2 regions of the Arthrobacter sp. NPDC055585 genome follow, and region 2 is predicted to be linked to the other one. Evidence: riboswitches for the same ligand, from Rfam matches in the RefSeq annotation. Region 2 holds a riboswitch; the other holds the start of a gene.
What was found. Region 2 has a riboswitch for cyclic di-AMP ahead of ACWGQ2_RS03340 (NlpC/P60 family protein). Riboswitches for the same ligand answer to the same signal wherever they lie in the genome.
Positions count from the first base shown of each region.

Region 1: it holds a riboswitch for cyclic di-AMP, as region 2 does, so the genes downstream of both, ACWGQ2_RS07265 (LysM peptidoglycan-binding domain-containing protein) here and ACWGQ2_RS03340 (NlpC/P60 family protein) in region 2, are expected to answer to the same signal.

Region 1 covers NZ_JBSHIT010000003.1:207,003-214,579, reverse strand. The annotation lists gene ACWGQ2_RS07275 (hypothetical protein) at 1-229, shown strand, start outside; gene ACWGQ2_RS07270 (MBL fold metallo-hydrolase) at 226-894, opposite strand; cyclic di-AMP (ydaO/yuaA leader) riboswitch at 1,181-1,354, shown strand; gene ACWGQ2_RS07265 (LysM peptidoglycan-binding domain-containing protein) at 1,358-2,293, shown strand; gene ACWGQ2_RS07260 (CarD family transcriptional regulator) at 2,649-3,161, shown strand; gene hrpB (ATP-dependent helicase HrpB) at 3,272-5,914, opposite strand; gene ACWGQ2_RS07250 (macrolide 2'-phosphotransferase) at 6,064-6,978, shown strand; gene ACWGQ2_RS07245 (hypothetical protein) at 7,006-7,488, opposite strand; gene ACWGQ2_RS07240 (sensor histidine kinase) at 7,576-7,577, opposite strand, start outside.
Region 2 covers NZ_JBSHIT010000001.1:767,713-775,289, reverse strand. The annotation lists gene ACWGQ2_RS03360 (MFS transporter) at 1-881, shown strand, start outside; gene serC (phosphoserine transaminase) at 938-2,062, opposite strand; gene ACWGQ2_RS03350 (metal-dependent transcriptional regulator) at 2,289-2,990, shown strand; cyclic di-AMP (ydaO/yuaA leader) riboswitch at 3,076-3,287, shown strand; gene ACWGQ2_RS03345 (M23 family metallopeptidase) at 3,291-4,058, shown strand; cyclic di-AMP (ydaO/yuaA leader) riboswitch at 4,184-4,340, shown strand; gene ACWGQ2_RS03340 (NlpC/P60 family protein) at 4,345-5,145, shown strand; gene ACWGQ2_RS03335 (NlpC/P60 family protein) at 5,182-5,952, shown strand; gene ACWGQ2_RS03330 (HNH endonuclease) at 6,200-6,697, shown strand; gene mobA (molybdenum cofactor guanylyltransferase) at 6,694-7,374, shown strand; gene ACWGQ2_RS03320 (DUF6457 domain-containing protein) at 7,386-7,577, shown strand, end outside.

The sequences.
Region 1 (7,577 bases), on a different contig from region 2:
CTATCTCAGTGCCGTTTCCGGAAAGTCCGCACGCTTCTGTGCCGGCCTGGCGGGTGGAGCATTGGCGCTCTGCTGGCTGCTCTATGCCGGCGTTTCTGCTTCCGGAGGCAGCCCGGTGACGTGGCTGCTGCCAGCTGCAGCTGTTCTGACGACGGCAGCCGGCATGTGGTTCGTCTGGCTCGTGGCGAGGAACCGAAGCCCGCAGTCCGGCGCAGGATCCGAGCGCTAGCCTCCGTAGGGTCCACCAATAAGGCGTACCAGCGCGCTGGTTGGTGAGGGAATTTCCGCACCGTGGGCAAACAGAATGCGGTCCGGGGCCAGTGCAGCGATGCGCTCCAGGGAATCCTCTGCGCGCGAAGCATCAGAGGTAAAGGCCGCCGGGCTGCGGACAACTTCGGCGTGAACTGTTGCGGCGGCGTCGCCGATAAAGAGCGTTCCGGTACCTTCGTGGAAAATGCTGACATGCCCTGGAGTGTGGCCCGGGGTCGCGAGGATTTGCAGGTCCTGCACAGTGTCCCCCTCCTCCAGGGGCTGCACTTTGCGGGGCGAACGAATGTCCGGTGAGTCGGGACCTCCGGCATAGATGGATGCCAGCGGCGCCTGCTCGGCAATAGAAAACAGTGATCCGATGTGATCCATGTGCAGGTGCGTCAGGACGATGTCCCGGACATCCGCAAAGCTGCCCCCGAGCGCATCAACAGCGTCCGCAATCGCAGCAGCGGCGTCAGGCATTCCTGTGTCAATGACCACAATGCCGGCGGGTTGAGCGACGGCATAGCAGCGCACGTCCGAAATCATAGGTTCCGGGCCGGCTAGACCGGCTGGAATACTCATCTCGCGGACAATTTCCTCAATGGGCAGACGGGGTGTTCCGCTGCTTGGTTCCTGGGCCACGACCGCTCTCCTTCGCCGGAATGCAGGGATTTAAGCGTAGTCCTGCGGAGGCAGCCGCGTCCCGGTTCGGCGGCAGAATTCTGTCTCGGGAGACCAGGCCGAACCCTTTGCCAGTCGGGATACGGGTGGGACCCCTGAGTAGGAAATCGACAGGGGGCTGTCAAATAGCACGGGTGACCTACTCAACACAACGGCAACACGGCGCCGTTACCGAATTGCAATCAAAAAGAGATTGCTGTTAGTGTCCTTGGCATGCCGCAAACCTGATGCGGCGCCCCAGGCTCGTTACCTAACTCTGCCGCTTGCCTGGGGTCCCTTTTGCACTACGACGGCAGGGGCGGGGGAACCAATTTTTTGGGTCCTTTGAATCCTTGGGGTTAAGCCGACCGGATGAGACCGGCGGCCGGGTGACTCCCATCCGAACCCGACAGCTCACCTCGCAGGTATAGGGAGAGGTAATACCTTGTCTTCTAAGAATCGCGGACGTCACTGCGCAGAGTCCAGCATCTGGACCACCATCGCAAAAGCAGCACCCGGCAAAGCCCGCTCCGTCACCGGCACCGCAGCAGCGGTTGTAGCAGGCTCCGGCCTGATGTTCGGTATGGCAGCTCCGGCTCAGGCCAGCGCAGTCATCAACGAGACCCCGGCACCCGCTGCAGCAGCAGCACCTGCCTTCGTCGCCCCGGCAGCCGAAGCCCCCGTTGCCCCGGCAGCCGAAGCCCCGGCTCCGGCTGCAGCCGTGACTCACACCGTAGTTTCGGGTGACACCCTGAGCGAAATCTCCGCGGCTTACGGAGTCACCCTGGACAGCGTCCTGCAGCTCAACGCCCTGTCGCTGGAGTCCATCATCTACCCCGGTGACGTCATTACCGTTTCGGGTGAAGCCGCAGCAGCTCCCGCCGCTGCCGCAGCACCCGCAGCACCGGCAGAGGCGTATGTCCCTGCTGACACCTACGTCGCTCCGGCCCCGGTTGACGCAGCACCTGCTGCCTCGTACACCGATCCCGGCACCTTTACCGGTTACGAGAGCAACGTCACCACCCAGGCCGTTACCCCGGCACCTGCTGCAACGGGTTCCGGCATCGGAGCGATCATGGTCAGCTCCGCCTACGCACAGCTGGGCGCCGTACAGGACTGCACCATCCTCGTGGAGCAGGCACTGCGCGCAGCCGGCCACTCGGTCGGTGACCTGGCCCCGGCGCAGCTGGCTGCCTACGGCACCCCGGTGTCCAACCCCCAGCCGGGTGACATGATCTACTACGCCAACGGCGGAGCCGGTGTCCCCCACATCGCCATCTACATCGGCGACGGCCAGGCCATCCACAGCGGAATGAACGGAAACCAGACCGTCATCGCGACCGCCAACCTCGGCTCCGGCCCCGTCTACTACCGCGCATAGTCCGCGATACTGACGGCTGGTACAGCCTTCAGCAGACGAGGTGCCCCCTCCGGATTCCGGGAGGGGCACCTCGTTTTACTTGTTTTAACAGCTCAGACCGAAACATCCGAGGTCCCGGGCAACCAGCTCCCGCCCGGGCCGGGTACATCTGCCCCGGACGTGAAATAATGGAAACTACCAGACTCGCGGCTTCCGGAACCTTCACCCATGTGCTGGTACCGTCTCCGCGCTTCCGTCACAGCACCCAGCCGTTCCGGGCCTGCGGCGGGACGGCCATCCCCAATGCGTGCCCGCGCCTTCGGCCGCTGCGGAGAGGATGCCGGGTCAGGAATCGAAGCAGCCAGAGGTAAACACATTGACGTTTAACGTAGGTCAAACCGTAGTCCACCCCCACCACGGTCCCGCAGCCATCCGCCGTCTCGACACCCGCAAAGTGCGTGGCGAAGACATGGAGTACCTGGTACTCGAAGTGCATGCGAACAAGCTGGAGGTCTGGGTTCCGCTGGCCAAGGCCGGCGAGGTAGGGCTGCGCCCGGTTCTGGACGGTGCCCAGCTTCAAAAGCTCATGGAAGTCCTCAAGGCCGACGCCGATGCCGAGGAAACCCAGTGGTCCCGCAGATTCAAGGAAAACACCGAACTGCTGGCCAGCGGAAGCATCACCGACGTAGCCCGGGTAGTCAGAAACCTCACCCTCCGGTCCCTTGATAAGGGACTCTCCCACGCTGAACGGGACATGCTGCGGCACGCGCGCCGCCCGCTTCTCACTGAAATCTCACTGTCCCTGGGTGTTAGTGAGGACGAAGCATCAGCAGTGCTCGACGCCGTCTGGTCCGGGCAGGCGGCTTCCCTGGCCGAACCCGTTACCTAAGCCACCCCCCCGCACCAATTCGGCGCGAAAGTCCGGCAACGCTGCAGGCGTTGCCGGACTTTTTTATGACCGGTGTTTGGTGCCGCCGGCACCACGGCCGCTAACTCCGCTCACATCCGCGTCTTTGTCCTGGCCGTTGCCGGCGCACTCCACGGATCCTCCGGCCAGGGATGGCGGGGATACCGTCCGCGCATCTCGGCCCTCACCTGTGCATACGGGCCGGACCAGAAAGAGGCGAGGTCATCTGTCACGGCCAGAGGGCGTCCGGCAGGTGAAAGCAGGTGGAACTGCAGCCGGATCCGCCCTCCTGCCAACAGCGGTGATTCCGCCCAGCCGAAGCACTTCTGGAGTTTGACTGCCAGTACGGGAGGAGCTGCGCCGTCCTCTGCGTCCGGATAGCTGATCCGCTCCTGCGTGCCGCTGGGCACCAGTATCTTTTCCGGAGCCAGTTCATCCAGTTTGGCTGCCTCCGGCCAGGGCAGCAGCCGGCGCAGCGGATCCAGCAGATTGATATCTGCCGCCCGCGTCCCTCCTGCCAGCGCTTCCAGTTCCGGGCCCAACCAGTCCTGAAGCTGCTCCAGCAGCGCCGCCTCTGATACATCAGGCCACGGCGAACCAAGCAGCCGGTGCAGCAGGGCGAGCCGGCGGCGGAGAGCCTCAGCCGCCCCAGACCAGCCGATGGCGCCAAGGCCCTGCTCGGCCAGCGCGTCTGCCATGGCAGAGCGACCCTCAGCCGCGGCGGGACGGACCGGCGTCGAGGAGAGCTCGATCGCACCCAGGCGGCGTACCCGCCGCGCGGACACTCTGCCGCCGTCGAACACGGCTGTAATCTCCGAGGATAGGAGCCCCGAGGCCGCAGCCTCAGCAGTCTCCTCCGCCAGCGGCGCGGCAGCACGGATCACGGCCCCGGTTCCTGCGGCTGCCTTCCCCGCGGCACGGGAAACGTCTGCCACGGCCAGCCAGGTGTGTCCCCGGAGCGGACTCTCCGAGGGAAGCCCGGCACGGGTTCCCGATGCAAGCAGGTACTGTTCCCCTGCAGCGCCCTCCACCCGGCGGGCCACCCGGTCCGGGAAGGCAAGCGCCACGAGTGTTCCCACGGCCTCCTCAGCGCCCGGAGCCCCGGTTGGGTGTTGGGCCGTACCGGCGGACTTCCGATCAGGTTGCACGAACTGCTGCAGGCGCCGGGCCTCACGGGCAAAGGCGCCGGACCCCGGATCCCGTCCAGAGCGCAGAGCGGACAGGAGCCGGACCAGGTCGGCTCCCGGCGGTCGCCGGTCGCCGGACAGCATGGCTGTGACCTCCGCAGCCGTGCGCGGACCAAGCAGCAGGGATCCCTCAGCGAGGGCCCGGGCCAGGCGCGGATCTGCCGGGATGCGCACCAGCCGGTGACCGGTTTCTGTGGCTTTGCCGTCCTGGTCCACTGCACCGATACTGCGCAGGACTGCTTCAGCGTCCGCCAGCGCTGCACCGGGCAGCGCCTGGGGCAGCGCCAGTCCCCGGCCGCCGGGGGTCCCCCAGCAGGCGAGGATCAAGGCTGCGGATGTGAGGTCGGCCGCGGCGGCCTCCGGTGTGGGATGGGCAGGAGAGGCGGCGTACGCAGCTTCCGTGTAGGCGCGGATCACGGTTCCCGGTCCCTGCCTCGCCGCACGTCCGGCACGCTGCTGTGCTGAGGCGCGGGACGCGCTGACGGTGACCAGCCCGCTCATGCCGCGGGCGGCGTCGCGCCGGGGTTCGCGTGCCAGTCCGGAATCGACAACCAGCCGAACGCCGGGAACGGTCAGCGAGGATTCGGCCAGCGATGTGGACACGATGATGCGTGGCTTCTCCCCCGGACCCCGTCCGGAAACCGCCCGGTCCTGTTCGGCCGCCGGGGCCTGGCCGTGCAGTTCCAGCACCTCGGTGCCGGGGCCCGCTTCCTGCCGCAGGACCCTGGCGACGTGGGACACTTCCCGGACACCCGGAGCGAACACCAGAGCGTCAACCGACGCGTCCTCGGCCAGTGCCTGCGCGTGGCCCTGGATGGCAAGCAGGGCCAGTCCGTCCAGGAATCCCGGCGTGACGCCGCGTTCGTCCAGACGCGCGGCGGCCGGCGGCTGCCACAGCACGCGCAGCGGATAAAGCGCTGAAGGACAGTCCACCACGGGGACCGGAGACCCGGGCGCACCAAGCAGTTCCGCGAAGCGGGGTGTGTCCAGCGTGGCAGACATGGCCACCAGCAGAAGGTCCGGGCGCAGCTGGCGGACTTCGGCCAGCATGCCGATAAGCAGGTCGGTTTCGAGTCCGCGTTCGTGAACCTCGTCCAGGACGACGGCGGAAACACCCTCCAGCCCCGGATCGGCCAGCAGGCGTCGCAGCAGGATGCCCGGAGTAACAAACTCAACGAGGGTACGCCCGCTGGTGCGGCTCTCACCGCGGACCGTGTAGCCGGTGCGCTCCCCCACCCCCGTGCCGTCCAGGGCGGCAAGCCTGCGGGCAGCTGCCCGTGCGGCCACCCGGCGCGGCTGGGTAACAATGACCCGCCCGGCCGCCAGATTCGCCACCAGCGGCGGGACCAGCGTGGTCTTGCCGGTTCCGGGCGGGGCCTGCACGACGGCGGCACCGCCGGAGAGCGCGGCACCCGTGGCATCGTCAGCATTGGATGTGCCGCCCCGGAAACCATCAGGGTCCAGAGCCGCCGCAGCGGCGGGCAGCGACGCGGCAAAAACCAGGCCGCGCCCAAGCTCGGCAAGGTTAAAGGGGCCGGCGGGCAGCATTCCGCGCGATTCAGAGGGGCTCACCACTCCATTCTCTCCCGGGATCTGTGTGCCTGCGGATTCCCAAATAGTCCGGCATAAGGAAGGGTTGGAAGGCAGCCGGCTGCATGCCGAAGTCCGCAGTGCACATCAACCCGAAAGAGGAGTTAATGACCCCCGAGACGATGGCTGAAGCCCAGCCGGGCCCCGAGGAAGTGTGTGCCATAGCCGAGTCCCACGGGCTGCATCTGGAGCCGGCAGGCGTGGAGTTCAACGAGGCAGGCCTCGATTACCGGGTGGCGTTTGCCACCGAAAAAGGAAAGGAACAGAAATGGGTGCTGCGGGTCCCCAGACGCCCCGACGTGGCTGCCGGCCAGCCTGGTGAGCGTGCCATCCTGGACTTCGTCCGGCCGCAGCTTGGCGTCGCTGTACCGGACTGGCAGATCCAGGAAGCAGACCTGGTGGCTTACCCGCTCCTTCCGGGAAGGCCGGGCCTGACGGTCGGCCAAGGCAATCAGCCGGACTGGCACTTCGACCCGTCCTCCGCTGAATACCTGGAATCACTGGCGGAGTTGATTGCTTCCCTGCACAGCCTTGACACGGCTGCGGCTGCCGCCGCCGGCATCCGGACCGAAACTCCGGAACAAGTCCGCGGGTACTGGGCGAACGCACTTGATAACGCGCTCGCTGAGTTCCGGATTGATCCCGGGCTGCTCGACGGCTGGCGGCGGTGGCTGGACGATGACGGTCTCTGGCCCCAGCGCACCGTTCTCACACATGGCGAGCTGTATCCGGCGCACCTGCTGCTTGATGAGTCGGACAGGATCGTCTCGGTGCTGGACTGGACTACGGCCAAAGTCAGCGATCCGGCTCTGGAATTTATGTACGTCCAGCTCATTTCGCCCGACTCCTTTGATGAAGTCGTGCGCCGCTGCCAGGACGCGGCCGGCACCGCCGAGCCGCGCCTGGCAGAGCGCTGCACCGCCCTCATTGCGGCCGGGCCGCTGAACTACGCGATGTTTGCGCTGGCTACAGGCCAGCCCGAACACCGCGAAGCTGCGCAGGCCCAGCTGCTGGCGGTCTAGGGACTGCGCCTTGATCCGGGCTTGTACCTAGCTCTGGGCCGGGGCGTCCTCAGCCGGTGCTTCCTCTTCGCTGTCCGGGTGCCCGTGACGGTGTCCGTCGCCGCCGCGTTCCCCGCGGCCGTCCCTGGCGTCCTGCTTGCCGGAATCGTCCCTGCCGGAATCGTCCCTGCCGGGTTTGCCGTCATGGTCCGGCCCGCCGTCATGGTCGGGCCGCTCCGGACGCGCCTCATCGGTGCCCTCGCCGCCGTCGTTCTTCTGGGCGTCCTTCTCCTGTGAGTCGCCGTCCTGTGAGTCACTGTCCTGCCGCTCGCTGTCCCGGGGCAGGTCCGAATGATCCCCGCGCTCGGGGCGCTCGGGGCGTTCGCCGTCGAGTTCCGACGTGACTGAGGCGGGCTCAGTATTGTCCGCAACGGCCATACCCGTGAAGAATGTGCCGGTCAGCAGTCCGGCAGCTGCCAGGCCACTGGCAATCCAGACAATGATCTTCTTGGCTTTGCTGCCAATCTCCATGGTTGCTTTCACCTTCGCAAACAGAGTGTGGATACCTACGCTTTCTATGCAACGCCGTCTTTCTTCGAAGTTTCTTAGAGGCAGGCATC
Region 2 (7,577 bases):
TGCCCAACGCCGTCGCACTGAACAGTGCCTCCTTCAACGGTGCCCGCATGATTGGCCCGGCAGCGGCCGGCCTGCTGACCGTGGCGGTGGGGCCGGGCTGGGTCTTCCTTATTAACACGGTGACCTTCGCTGCCATGGTCCTTGCCCTGCTGAAGATGCGTTCCTCCGAACTCCGGGTGCTGCCCAAGGCACCGCCGGGCAAGGGACGGATCCGGGCCGGACTGAAATATGTGCGGTACCGTCCGGATCTGGTCATGGTCCTGGTGGCGATCTTCATCGTGGGAACCTTCGGCCTGAACTTCGCCGTGTACATCGCCGCGATGGCACGGACCGAGTTTGGACAGGATGCCGGGGTTTTTGGGCTGCTGAACTCAATCATGGCAATTGGCTCCGTCGCCGGGGCCCTGCTCTCAGCGCGCCGCGAGCGGCCGCGGCTGCGGTTTATTTTCGGGGCAGCCGGTGCCTTTGGCGCCGCCTGCACGGTTGCCGCACTTTCCCCGACGCTTTGGATCTTTGCCCTGTCCCTGATCCCGGTGGGCCTGTTCGCGCTGACTCTGATGACCAGTGCCAACGCCTACGTCCAGACCACCACCACACCGGTAATGCGCGGCCGGGTCATGGCCCTGTACTTCGCGATCTTCCTCGGCGGCACGCCGCTGGGCGCACCGATCGTTGGATGGGTCTCCAATGCCTTCGGTCCGCGCTGGAGCCTCGGCGTGGCCGCAGCATCCGGTCTGATCACCGCCGTCATCGGCCTGGTCTGGGCCTGGCGTGCGCACCACCTGCGCCTGCACTACGATCGTTCGGTCCGGCGGCGGCTCTACCTGACCAGCGACGCGACGGAGAAGCGCATAAACGACGAGGACCCCAGGCCGCAGTAACGGCGCCGGGATCCTCGTCGGGACGGGCTCGTGCCCGCCGTCAGCTGATCCAGCGGTTAGGAATGCTCGATCACATAGTCGATGCACTGCAGCAGAGCGCTGACATCATCAGGCTCAATGGCGACGAAGGTGGCAATGCGCAGCTGGTTGCGGCCAAGCTTGCGGTACGGCTCAACATCCACGATGCCGTTGGCCCGCAGGGTCTTGGCGATGGCTGCGGCATCAATCGACTCATCGAAGTCGATGGTGGCGATGACGTTGGACCGGTCCTCGGCGCGGGCAACGAACGGCGCAGCGACGCCTGACTTCTCTGCCCAGGAGTAGATGCGGCCGGCGGAATCGGCAGTGCGGGCCGCAGCAAAGTCCAGGCCGCCGTTGGAGTTCAGCCACTGGATCTGCGCGTCCAGAGTCACCAGTGTGGACAGGGACGGGGTGTTGTAGGTCTGGTTCAGCCGCGAGTTGTCCACCGCTGTCTGAAGGTTCAGGAAATCCGGGATCCAGCGGTCGGAAGCGTTGATCCTGGCGGCGCGCTCGATGGCAGCAGGGGAGAACATGCCCAGCCACAGCCCGCCGTCGGACGCGAAGTTCTTCTGCGGGGCAAAGTAGTACACATCCGCTTCAGCCAGGTCCACGGCCAGGCCGCCGGCCGCTGACGTCGCATCGATCAGGACAAGGGAGCCGTCGTCGGCGCCGGCAACCCGGCGGACCGGAGCGGCTACGCCCGTGGAGGTCTCATTCTGGGGCCAGGCGTAGACGTCAACGCCTTGTTCGGCAGCTGCTTCCGGGCGGGTGCCGGGTTCAGACTTGATGATGCTGGAGGCCGCCAGGAAAGGTGCCTTGTTGGTAGCAGCGGCGAACTTGGAACCGAATTCGCCGAAGGAAAGGTGCTGTGCCTTGTTTTCCACCAGGCCGAAGGAAGCGATGTCCCAGAAGGCAGTGGAGCCGCCGACGCCGAGGACAACCTCATAGCCCTCGGGGGCGGAGAACAAGGAAGAGAGTCCCTCGCGGACGCTTCCCACGAGGTTCCTCACCGGTGCCTGCCGGTGGGAGGTGCCAAGCAGCTTGGCACCTGCACTGGTCAGGGCCTGGATCTGCTCGGGCCGGACCTTGGAAGGGCCGGCGCCGAACCGCCCGTCCTTGGGAAGAAGTTCTGCGGGAATCGTAACGGCGGGTTCGCCCATTTTCTGTATGCTCCAAGCGGGTTGGCAGGGTGCTTCAACGTACTCTTCTATTCAACACCCGGCGCCCGTGCCGGTCCTATTGTGACCGGGCTAGCGCTTTTGCTCCTGCGAAGCGGATAATTCTCCCCGTTTTGAGCCGATGGGCTAACGTGGGAACGGAACCGGCGGCGCGTTCTGTGCCGCTGCGGGTATTCACTTCCGCACGATTGCTAGGAGCGGTACGGTCATGACGGACCTCATCGACACAACTGAGATGTATCTTCGAACCATCCTTGAGCTCGAAGAAGAGAACATCGTGGCTCTGCGGGCGCGCATTGCCGAGCGCCTGCGCCACTCCGGGCCAACCGTCTCCCAGACCGTCGGGCGGATGGAACGTGACGGACTGGTAGTCGTCTCCGGGAACCGGCAGCTTGAACTTACTGAGCTGGGCCGGCGCCGTGCCACCGAAGTGATGCGCAAGCACCGGCTGGCCGAAAGGCTGCTCGCGGACGTGATTGGACTGGACTGGGCCTACGTCCATGACGAAGCCTGCCGCTGGGAACACGTGATGAGCGAACGTGTGGAACGCCGCCTGTATGACCTGCTGGGCAAGCCCACCGAATCCCCGTACGGAAACCCCATTCCCGGACTGGAAGCCCTCGGCGGAGAGGCCGCAGTGCCGCCGGCCATTGCCTACCGGGACCTGCTCTCCGCCGTCGAGCTTGTCACCTCCGGGCAGCCGATGGTGCTCGAACGGCTGGCCGAACCCATCCAGGTGGACCCCGAACTCCTGACCCAGCTGGATGAGGCCGGGCTGCGGCCCGGAGCAACCATCACAGCTGAGGTTGTGGGCGGCTACATTTCGGTCCGTGTGCCGGGCATCGAGGGTGCGCTGGAGCTCCCCGCCGAGGTCGCTTCGCACGTATTTGTCTCCGCACCCGCTTCGTGACCTTCTGCCTCTCCAGGTAACGGAATGGTATCTTTTGGCCTTTTGCCCCTATAGTGGCATCTGACTACAGCAACAACACCGCTTACCGGTCCAACAGCCGAACCCTGCCACTGGACCGCAGGTGCAACCGTTCGCAGGCAGGGGCGGAGGACCCACCAACCGGCAGCACTACTGCCTTGGGGTGAAGCCTTCGAGCAGCGCAGGACCATCTGTTTCCTGGATGGTCCCGGGCATCGGGGGCCGAGTTTCTCTACTCGAATCCGACAGCTAACTTCGCAGGCTTTGTAGAGAGGGAAACACTTGTCGAAGCATGCTGCTTCGGGCAGGCGCAGGGCCGAAACACCGGCCGTTGAGCTGCGTCCACGCACCGCCGGACGGCCGGCCGGCAGACGCCGCGCCGAACCTGTCCACCGTCCCATGGGCGGCACCGCCCAGAAGTTCGCCATCACGGCTGCCGCGTCCGGGCTCGTCCTGACCGTGGCCATGCCCACGACGGCGGCAGCCACGGACCCGGCCACCACTCCGGAGCTGACTGCAGCTCCGGCGCCGGTTTCCGCAGACCCCAACGCAGTCCTGGACTTTGACCGGGCAGCACTGACCTCCAAGTTCGACCCCGATGCCAAGCTGCGCGGGCTCACGGTCGCAGGAACCGATGTGACCCCGGCTGCGGCCAAGGGAACGCTCGCTGCTCCGCTGACGTCGGAGCTGGTGCAGACCTCTTCCTTCGGTTACCGGGTCAGCCCCATCACCGGCACGGCAGGGGAGCTTCACACCGGCCAGGATTACGCCGCAGCCTGCGGCACCGAGGTAACCGCCGCAGCAGCCGGAACGGTCAAGTCGGCCGGCTGGCATGAGTACGGCGGCGGTAACCGCGTCGTGGTCGATCACGGCAACGGTGTGGAGACCACTTATAACCACCTGTCAGCGATCAGCGTGTCCGTCGGGGACTTCGTGGAGCGCGGGCACCTGGTGGGCGCCAGCGGGACCACGGGCGCCTCCACCGGCTGCCATCTGCACTTTGAAGTACTCGTAAACGGCAATCCTGTCGATCCCCTCGGCTGGTTGTGACCGCGGCAATACCCTTTCGTGACCTGAGCGTGACATTTCCTTGATGTTGTTATATTCTCGTCACCGTGCCTGATTCGCCAAAGATCAGGCACTCTCGAACAGTTCGCCGAGCTCTGCCACTGTCCGAGATCCGTTCGCAAAATCGCATGGCAGAGGCGGGGGAACCAATTTCGGGTTTCGCAAGAAGCCCTAGGGGTTAAGTTGCCGGACTTAGCAGTCCAGCAACCGGGTGACTCCCATCCGAATCCGACAGCTCACCTCGCAGGCGTTGGGAGAGGCAAAAACTGTGTCATCAGTCAATTCCGGCCGCCGTCGTGCCGCCACTGCGCCGGTAAGCACGCTTACCGCGCTGTCCAAAGCTGTTACCGCCAACGCAGGATCCGTCGGCCGCCAGGCCGCCGTGGTTGTCGCTGCTTCCGGCCTCGTCCTGGCCGCAGGTATGCCGGCCCAGGCAGCTCCGGTTTCCACCGACCGCCAGGCTCTTGAAGCCACCCCCCTCAACGTTGTGACCTCCAACGGGACCGTTACGGTCTCCGAGCAGGCACCCTTCGAACTTCCGGTCCAGCCGCTGGCCGGTTCGCTGTCCGGAGCCGAGACCCGCGCACAGATTGCAGCCGCAGAGCAGGCTGCTGCTGAGGAAGCCGCAGCCGTTGCTGCCGCTGCCCAGCAGGAAGCTGTCGCCGCACAGCAGGCCGCTGCTCCGGCCCCGGCTGCCGCACCCGCAGCCGGCAACGTCAGCACCGCTTCCTCCACTCCTGCCCCCGCAGAAGCCAGCGCCAGCGGAGTAGCTGCCGGCCTGGTGGCTTCCGCCTACGCCCAGATCGGCGTAGCACAGGACTGCACCGCCATGGTTGAGAATGCACTGCGCTCGGTCGGCAAGTCCGTCGGCGACCTGGCTCCCGGACAGTTCTTCGCCTTCGGTACCGTTGTTGGCAGCCCGCAGCCCGGCGACCTCGTCATCACCGGCGGCCACGTTGCGATCTACGTCGGCAACGGCCAGGTCATCAGCGGTGGCCTCAACGGCATGAACACCGGACTGCACTCCCTGTCTGATCTTCCCGGCGCAAGCTTCGTCCGCGTCAGCTGACGCCCAGTTGCCAGAAACAACGGAGAAAAACCTCTCATGACCACGTCAACTGAGCGTGCGCGTCACCGTGCGCCCGTGCAGCGCAATAACTCCCTGTCCGCCCTTGCAGACGCTGTCAGCAGCGCCGGCAACGTCGGACGCCAGGCCGCAGTTATTGCAGCTGCCTCGGGTCTGGTACTGAGCACGGGCGTAGCTGCTACCGCAGCCGGCCCGGAGACATCCCGCGACGTACAGACCAGCAAGCTGGATCTGTCCTCTATTCCGCTTCAGGTTCCGGCCGACGCAATCGGTCCCGACCTGACGCTGACCCCGGTCCCGGGCGTGATCGTGGCACCCGAGCCCGCAGAGGTCACTGTCCAGTCCCAGGAAGTTGCTGTTGCAGATGAAGCCGCTGCGGCTCCCGCCGGCAACGGCACGGCAGCAGCCACCCCGGCCGCCGCGCAGAGCGCCGCTCCGGCAGCACCCGCTGCAGCGTCCGGCACAGCAGCCACCATCGCCGCTGCAGCCTACGCACAGCTCGGTGTTATGCAGGACTGCACCATGCTGGTGACCAATGCACTGGCAGCTGCCGGCATCAACTTCCACGACTGGCCCGCAGGCTACCTCTCGCTGGGCCGCACGGTCAGCGCTGCCGAGGCTGTCCCCGGCGACCTGATCTACTACGCCGACGGCGGCATGGGCCTGGCCCACATCGCTGTCTACGTGGGCAACGGCCAGGCCGTCCACGGCGGCTTCTTCGGGAACCAGACCGTGGTTGCTCCCGCAGAACTTGGTTCCGGCGGCGTATACATCCGCGTTGGAGGCTAAGAGCCACAGTTTTGACACAGTGAAGGACCCTGCCGGGAAACGGCAGGGTCCTTCTGCCTTTCCGGGACCGGCTCCTCGCCGGAGCCGAAGCCGCCGTGCCGCTCAGCCCCGGCATTCGGCGTGAACCCGGGCCGGTTTAATGGCGGGATTGCGTTCCGCGGCTTACCCTTGCAGTGAACATTCGAAGTACCGCAGGGCCGGTTGACGCTGTTTCTTCCCGCCGGCGGGCAGGCGAAGAGGAACGTGCATGCGAACCCTGGTTCTGAATGCGGGCTACGAACCGCTGGCTGTGGTCAGCTTCCGGCGCGCGCTGGTGCTGGTCCTAACCGGCAAGGCCAGCGTGCTGGCGGAGAGCGGGGACCCGGTTGTTGGTCCCGGGGATGTTTTTGGCCGCCCGTCCGTGATCCTCCTGAACCGCTACGTAAACATCCCGTACCGTGATTCAACCGCAGCTACCCGCCGCGGAGTCCTGCGCCGCGACGGACACTCCTGCGCGTACTGCGGGAAGCAGGCGGCGACGGTGGACCACGTGGTGCCAAAGTCGCACGGCGGGCAGGACAGCTGGGAGAACCTCGTGGCCTGCTGCCTGCGCTGCAACAACAAGAAAGGCGACAAAACCTTGAACCAGCTGGGCTGGAAGCTCCGGTTTACGCCGCGTGCCCCGCGCGGCACCCGCTGGCAGATCCGGGAGCTGGAGCAGCCGGCGGCACAGTGGAGCCCGTTCCTGGGAGATACCGCCGCATGAACTCCGGTGCAGCCACGCGGTTCGACGCCGTTATTCTTGCCGGCGGCCGCTCCTCACGGCTCGGCGGAGAACCGAAGGCGGGCCTCCTCCTGGAGCAGGAGCCGCTGCTGGTCCGTACTCTGCGTGCCGCTGCCGGCGCTGTGCGCACGGCGGTAGCGGGACCGCCGTCCCTTCAGACGCTGCTCGACGGCGTTGCCTATTCCGGGATCATTGTGAGGGAGGATCCGCCGTTCTCAGGTCCTGCCGCCGCCGTGGGAGCCGCTGTGGGTGCGCTGGCGGAAATCTCTGCACAGACCGGGGATACCCGCAGTCCCTGGACTCTGCTGCTTGCCTGCGACATGCCGGAGGCACATCTGGCCGTACCTGCGCTGCTGGCTGCGGCGGCGGAGGATCCAAGCCAGTCCGTGCTGGCGGTGGACAGTGCCGGAAAGACGCAGCCTCTGGCCGCCCTGTACCGCACCGGGGACCTTGCCGAAGCCGTAGCTTCACGCGCGGAGGGACTCGCAGATCTCTCAATGTTCAGCATGCTTGCTAGGGTGCAGTGGAGAGAGGTTGCCGTTCCGGAGGGAAGCACGGCGGACGTGGACACTTGGGCAGATGCCGGGAAATGGGGTATCCAGGCCGGGCCACGGGCCGCAGGCGTGCCACCCGGATCCGCAGCTGCCGCCAAGGACTAAGGAGCCACAAGATGGGAACCCAGCAGCAGGAACTCGAGGACTGGACGCAGCGCTTGCTGCAGGCCTTTGAGCTTGACGGAACGCAGGTGGATATCAACGCGGTGCTGGACCTGGCTGCGGCTGCTGCCCACAACGTGGTGCGTCCGGCAGCACCCCTGACAACCTTCGTCGCCGGTCTGGCTGCGGGTCTGGCCGCCGGGTCC